Regions from separate parts of the Pseudoalteromonas sp. NZS100_1 genome, predicted to be linked through region 1. Evidence: riboswitches for the same ligand, from Rfam matches in the RefSeq annotation. Region 1 holds a riboswitch; the other holds the start of a gene.
The links. Region 1 has a riboswitch for cobalamin ahead of I6F66_RS01240 (TonB-dependent receptor). Riboswitches for the same ligand answer to the same signal wherever they lie in the genome.

Region 1 (3,427 bases):
TCATCAATATTAGCTAATGCAAAGTTTGCATCGTAATCAATTTTATCTTCTATATCGTTTCTAAAAATTGCAACATCAACTTGCGCAATATCAAAGTCCACACTCAAACCTAACTCACGGTTTACTGATTTTTCAGGCTGTAAATCAGGGTTACCATAAAGTGGGAAATATAAATCGTTAAATGTAGGGGCTTTAAAGCCAGTACTTTGGCTTATACGAAATGTTGCATCTTCAGATAAATGATAACCCGCAGCTGCGGTATACGTTGTTTCGTCGCCAAATTGCTCGTCGTCATCTTGGCGAACAGTTAAATTAGCTAATACTTTATCTGCATCGTAGTAAGCACCTACAAACACAGCAAGTACATCTCGGCTGTCTTCAACAAATAGTTGCGAACTATGAGATACATCATCGTTGTACCAATTGATACCACCACTAATGTTAAGCTCATCAGATAATAGGTATTGGCCGTTATAATCAATTTGTGTGCGTTTAGTTATAAAAGTACTTGTTGTTGGTCCAACTGAAAAATCGACATATGTATTGTCTGAATCATCCGTTGCTAGCGCTAAATCAATACTGTGCGTTTGGTTAGTGTAGTTTTTACTCCAACCTGCAGAAAGCTGATAGTTTTTAAAATCATCTCGTTCAATCGTACTGTCGGCTGGGCTAAAGCGACTGTCGTAATCTGCAAATCCTTCACTGTATTGACCTAATAACTTAAAGTCGCCGTAGTGTGCATCAGTATAATTTACTTTAAAACCAAGGTTTTTATTTTCATAGCCATCTTCATCTGGTGCTACGCCTTGCAGTACATCAAAGTTATCTGTTTTTTCAAAGCCTGCATTAAATGCTGTTGTTATATCGCCTGATTTTACAGAGCCTGCCACTTGATAATTTTGGTAAGAATCAGAACCAAACGTAGCACTCACAGATAAGTTATCTGATTCACGCGTTATAATGTTAATTACGCCAGCAAGTGCATCAGAGCCGTAAACAGCCGCGCGAGAACCCTTAATAATTTCAATGCGTTCAATACTATTTAAAGGGACATTATTTAATGCTTTTTGACCAAGTGTTGCTGAGCCTGTACGTACACCGTCAATCAAAATTAGCGTATCGCCAGAGCCAGTACCACGAAGTGACACACCTGTATTTTGGCCAAAACCACCGTTTGGATTAACCTGAAAACCAACTCGCGTGCTTAATAAGGTTGGTAAATCGCGTACGTTGCTTGCTTCTATTTCTGCACGCTCAATAACATTTACACTTGCTAAAACGTCATTGATTGATTGCTCAAATTTATTAGCTGTAACGGTTATTTTTTCAATTGATTGCTCTGCGCCAGACACAGAAAATGAAAGCGCAGCAGAAATAGCAACGCCTAAAGTTGTTTTGTTTAACATGATGTCCCCTACCTTTGCCCACCGCAAAGATTTAAGTAAGTAAGATTGCATCAAGGCCGGTCTCCGGACTCAGTAAGCACATCAAAATATGCAATACTTTACCGTTGCGGGGGCAGTGTTGGGCTTGTAGTCATCATGAAAACGCACCAACTTCCCGATTATCCTGCTAAAAAAATCATTACATGAAGTGGCTAGCAAGCACCTTGAAAATATGTCGCTATTGTGAGTATTTTGTTTACAAATGTCAATGGACGTCTATACAGCTAAAAACCTTTAAAATGCAGTTAAGGGCTAGTATAGTTTGAAGAAACGCCATATTTATTAAGTAGCTTCTGAAGTTGTATTTGTGCAGTACGTAAGCTTAGTATTTCATCCATTTTATTACTAGTGATCTTATTTGATTTAGAGTTAACTAAAAAGTGCGTTTCATAAACGGCATCTGGTACGTTACTTTTATAGAGTAAATCCATATTAAAAGTATTTTGATTTTTAAAATATTGGTAAGCAATATTATTTAAAACGCCTACTTCCGCGCGCTTTAATAGCAGCATTTTAACCACATTGAATTCATCAATGGTTAAACTTACTTGATGTTCCTCACTTAAAAATTCGGCATCTGTATTAAATCCAGCAAATTGATACGAGTACCCCAGAACCCCAACCTTTGTTAATGACGTAATGTCGTCAAAGTAAGCTTGCTCATTTGTATTTTCTTTAAGCGTATAAAGCTCATTTTTGGTAATGGTATAAAATTCGGTTTTTTTAATATTCTCTTGCGCTGATTGTGGGATCCATTGCAGTGCCATTAAAAATAAAACATCAAAATTATTTTTTTCAACTGACAAAGCAAGCCTTTTTACAGGTAGAGACTTAAGTACGAAGTTAAACTCCTGCTGTGCGCCGTTTAAAATCTTAATAAACTCAGGAGCAAAACCCTGCTTTTTTTGCGCATTAATAATAATGGGAAAGTAGCCATCTTCAACCAGTACATCAATATCAACTGTTTTTGATAAGCTTGGTTTGGTAAATGTAAGCAAAACAAATAACAAAAATAATTGATGAAGTTTCATTTTAATACCTTCTAGCGTGAAGTACTTAATTGCATGTGATTAAATATAATAGCTTAAATATCAAAAAGAAGATTAATACATACGGGAGTATCTAGGCAGCAAAGAGGGATAATAGTGAGATATTTAAAAAGAGTAAGTAGCTTCAATCTGTCTGTAAGTATAAACAGATTAAAGCATGCTTAATTTAAAACTATTTATTAATTAATCGCGGAAATTTTTAAACTGAAAAGGTTGACCTAGCTCAGCACTGCGCACTACTTGCATAGCCTCTTGAAGATCGTCACGTTTTTTACCCGTTACACGTACTTCTTCGCCTTGGATAGCAGCTTGAACTTTAACTTTAGAGTCTTTAATGGCTTTAACTACTTTTTTAGCCATGTCCTTTTCGATACCCTGCTTTAAGCCAACGTTACGAAATACATTTTTACCTGCACGGGTAATATCTTGAAGCTCTAAGCTTGATACATCCATACCACGCTTAGATATTTTGTTAGCTAAAATATCAAATAATTGCATAACCTGAGAGTCTGCTTCAGCTTTAAGCTTAATTGTTTTGTCATTTAGCTCAATAGATGCATCAACGCCTCTAAAGTCAAAGCGAGTCTCTAGCTCACGATTTGCATTATCAACTGCGTTTTTAGCTTCGTTCATTTCTACTTCAGATACAATATCAAATGAAGGCATTGGTTTGCTCCTAACTATTTAATCTTAATTTTATGTGGTAATTATAACGCTAAAATTATAAATCTTTACATTTTTCTGCATCTTGTTCAGGTGCGATATTAAATTAGTTTGATATACTTGCGCCTCTTTTTTAAGCGATTTTAGGATTTGTCGTGACAAGGCGTGTTTATCAAGCAATTTTTTTAATCAGCATAGTAGCTTTTACCTTTTTATTTGCCAAAGAAATAAAAGGTGGCGTTGTAAATTTATTTCCTCATGTTGATAAAG
Region 2 (3,427 bases), on a different contig from region 1:
CGTAGTAGAGCGTATTTGTGAGTTGCCAATCATTCCAGTAAGCGGATACGACACCGCAACGAACGAAAACTTTTTTGATAATCAATATGTGTATGTGGATTGGGGAACTACTTTTTCTCTTTGGCATGCGCGTCAGTTTACAGGAAAAACGCCACCTTACTTTAGAACCAGCACGGGACGTATTGCACTTGATTTAATACTGCAATGTGGTGGTAGTGCATTTATACCTCAAGTATTGGTTGAAGGGCATTTAGAAAAAGGTGAGTTGTTTCATGTTAAAGGGGTAGAAAACACCTCAAGAGACGTATTTATTGCGTATCACAGAGACAACGAGCAAAAAGAGCTAATAGAAACCTTAGTTAATTTACTTTCGCAAATGACGCCAAGCTTGTCATTAAAGCAAGGTAAGTAAGTACGACCATCTACTAGGCTTTCATGTTATTTTGATTTCATATTTAATGCATTTTTATTAACAAAAAAAGACAGTAATATTTCTATTGTAATATTACTGTCATTTAGGAATGACAAAATGCAGCAGTTTTGAAAATTAGTCTTTTGTGATTATCCAAGGAAATAACATGAAATTTGTAAAATCGAGCTTATGCTTAGCACTATTAAGTGGTTTATCTTTTAATGCACTTGCCGACGTAGACATTTACGGTAAAGCGAATGTAACAGTGCAATCATCTGATGATGGCGAAGGGTCTTTTACCGAGATAAAAAGTAATGCATCTCGTCTTGGTATTAAAGGTTCTGAAAAAATAAATGATAGTTTAGAAGCGGTATATAAGTTTGAGTTTCAAGTTGATGTGTCTGATGCTGATTCAAAAGGCGATAACGACGACAATATTTCTGCGCGTAACCAATACGTTGGTTTAAAAGGTGCGTTTGGTCAGGTTGTAATTGGTCGTAACGATACTGCGCTTAAGCAATCTCAAGGTAAGTTAGATTTATTTAACGACCTTGAAGGCGATATTAAAAATGTATTTAAAGGTGAAAACCGCTTAGGAAACACAGTTAGCTACTCATCAAACTCATACGAAGGCTTTAAAGTACTTGCTACTTTTGTAGCTGAAGACGATGTAGACGCTGATAACGGTTATTCAATGGCGGTGACATACGGTGACGTGGCTCTTAAAAAGAGCGCGGTATACGCCTCTATTGCAGCCGATAGTGAAGTAAATGGCTACGACGTAGTGCGTGCATCAATCCAAGGTAAAATCGAAAACTTTAAATTGGGTGCAATGTACCAAACACAAGAAGCAGTAGATGGCAGCGCAGAAGCGGATGGTTACTTGCTAAATGCTGCTTACAGCATGGGTAGCAACACATTTAAAGTGCAATACCAAGATATGGACTTTGACGACAGCGACGATAAGTCAGCAATTTCAGTTGGTCTTGATCACAAATTAAATAAAAACATTAAAGTATTTGGTTTTTACTCAAGCTTTGACATGGACAACAATGTTGACCAAGATTACGTAGGCTTAGGTATGGAATACAAGTTTTAACGACTAGTCTAATTAGTTAGAACACTCCCTTTTTAACCGCGCTCCTTTGAGCGCGGTTTTTTTTGCTTTAAATTATTTACCCGCCCATAATAGACCCTCATTTGGAATGAGGTGCAAATCCTCAACTATTCCCGTAACTGTAATTAGTACAACGCTTTAAGTCAGATACAAATGAGCAATACCAATCAGCATAAATATTTGAACAATTTAACGAATTAAATTTATCGCTTAATAGGTTCTATATCTAAATAGATTGGTATAATTTTTTAACGAGCGGGTTTACTCATTTTTATTAATGCACTAGTTATTGTTAGCTGTATTGTTAGTGAGTACACGCCTACCAAGGACTCACTGTTGCACACTAAATCAGCGCTAAACACGCCTTTACTAAACGTTAAAAACGTATCATGGGGTATTGGCAATAAAACGATTCTCAAAAAAATAAACCTTAAAATAACCACAGGTAAATTTGTTGGTTTAATTGGACCTAATGGCGCAGGTAAATCGAGCTTATTGCGTTGTTTATATCGTTTTAATAAACCAAGTGATGGCGTTGTAGAGTTTAACAACACCGACATTTGGCAGCTAAAAAGTGATGAGTACGCAAAAAAAGTCGCGGTTGTTTTACAAGAAACCCCTTCGCAATTTAACTTAAGCGTATTTGATGTTATTGCACTTGGGCTAACGCCTCATAAATCGCTATTTAGCTCAATAACCAATATTGATAAACAAAAAATCATCCAAGCTATCAACACCGTAGGGTTAGTGGATCATATTGATCAAAGTTTTGAATCGCTCTCAGGCGGTGAAAAACAAAGAGCGCTTATTGCTCGTGCTATTGTGCAGCAACCTCAACTATTAATTATGGACGAACCAACCAGCCATTTAGATGTTAAATACCAAATACAGGTTATGGAGCTTGCTAAATCGTTGGGTGTAACGGTATTTGCATCGTTTCACGATTTAAACTTAGCCTCTGCAATGTGCGATGAACTAGTGGTTATTAAAAACGGTGAAATTACACATACAGGCACGCCAAGTGAGGTATTAACCGAAAACATGCTAGGCGACGTTTTTGGTGTTTGCGCCCAAGTAAATAACCACCCGCAAATATCGAAGTCGGGAAATAGCATCCCTCATATCACTTACTTTTATGGCTACAAATAATATGAGCGCAGTTAATACTCGCCAATCATTTGCGCTATTTATAAGTGTTGTAGCTGCTTTATTTAGCTTATTTGCAGCACTTAGTTTTGGCGCAGCAGAGACCTCACTTCAAGATGTATTTAATAGCTTTTTACTCTCAAATGATGCGTCTTTTAATTCGCGTATTATTTTTGAACTAAGAATGCCACGCACATTACTCGCCTTTTTAGCAGGCTCTGGCTTAGCAATTGCGGGGCTTATTTTACAAACGGTAACGCGCAACCCTTTAGCCGATCCTTACTTATTTGGTATATCGTCGGGTGCCTCATTTGGCGTGGTGTTACTTATGGCGCTAGCAGGCATTAGCGCAGGCTTTATGCTATCGGCAGCAGCACTGCTGGGCAGCTTACTCGCTATGAGTTTATTAATACTTATTGCAGGTAGGCAGCAAAGTGCACAGGTAGAATCAATGTTATTAGCTGGTGTTGCTCTGTCATTTTTATTTAGTGCATTTACCAGTTTGTTGCTTTATTGGAGCGACCCTCAGGCGGTAGCCGCTATTTTATTTTGGACACTGGGCAGCTTTGCTCGTGCGCAGTGGGCTACGCTTTGGTTACCTTTATTGGTAATCACATTGTGTACGTTTGTAATGCTGAGCTTTAGAAGGCAACTCAATGCTATGTTACTTGGCGATGAAAGCGCAATTACATTAGGTGTTAGGGTCCAGCGCTTTAGAATACTTATGCTGGTTTTGAGCTCATTAATTACCG

Region 2: linked by a shared signal. The riboswitch ahead of I6F66_RS15775 (ABC transporter ATP-binding protein) and the one ahead of I6F66_RS01240 (TonB-dependent receptor) in region 1 are both predicted to bind cobalamin.

Annotation. Positions count from the first base shown of each region.
Region 1 is NZ_JADYXN010000001.1:281,109-284,535, forward strand. Features, by position in the region: gene I6F66_RS01240 (TonB-dependent receptor) at 1-1,406, opposite strand, end outside; cobalamin riboswitch at 1,443-1,627, opposite strand; gene I6F66_RS01245 (ABC transporter substrate-binding protein) at 1,691-2,476, opposite strand; gene I6F66_RS01250 (YajQ family cyclic di-GMP-binding protein) at 2,678-3,160, opposite strand; gene I6F66_RS01255 (VanZ family protein) at 3,313-3,427, shown strand, end outside.
Region 2 is NZ_JADYXN010000026.1:22,151-25,577, reverse strand. Features, by position in the region: gene I6F66_RS15785 (LysR family transcriptional regulator) at 1-412, shown strand, start outside; gene I6F66_RS15780 (porin) at 579-1,511, shown strand; cobalamin riboswitch at 1,579-1,703, shown strand; gene I6F66_RS15775 (ABC transporter ATP-binding protein) at 1,866-2,678, shown strand; gene I6F66_RS15770 (iron ABC transporter permease) at 2,680-3,427, shown strand, end outside.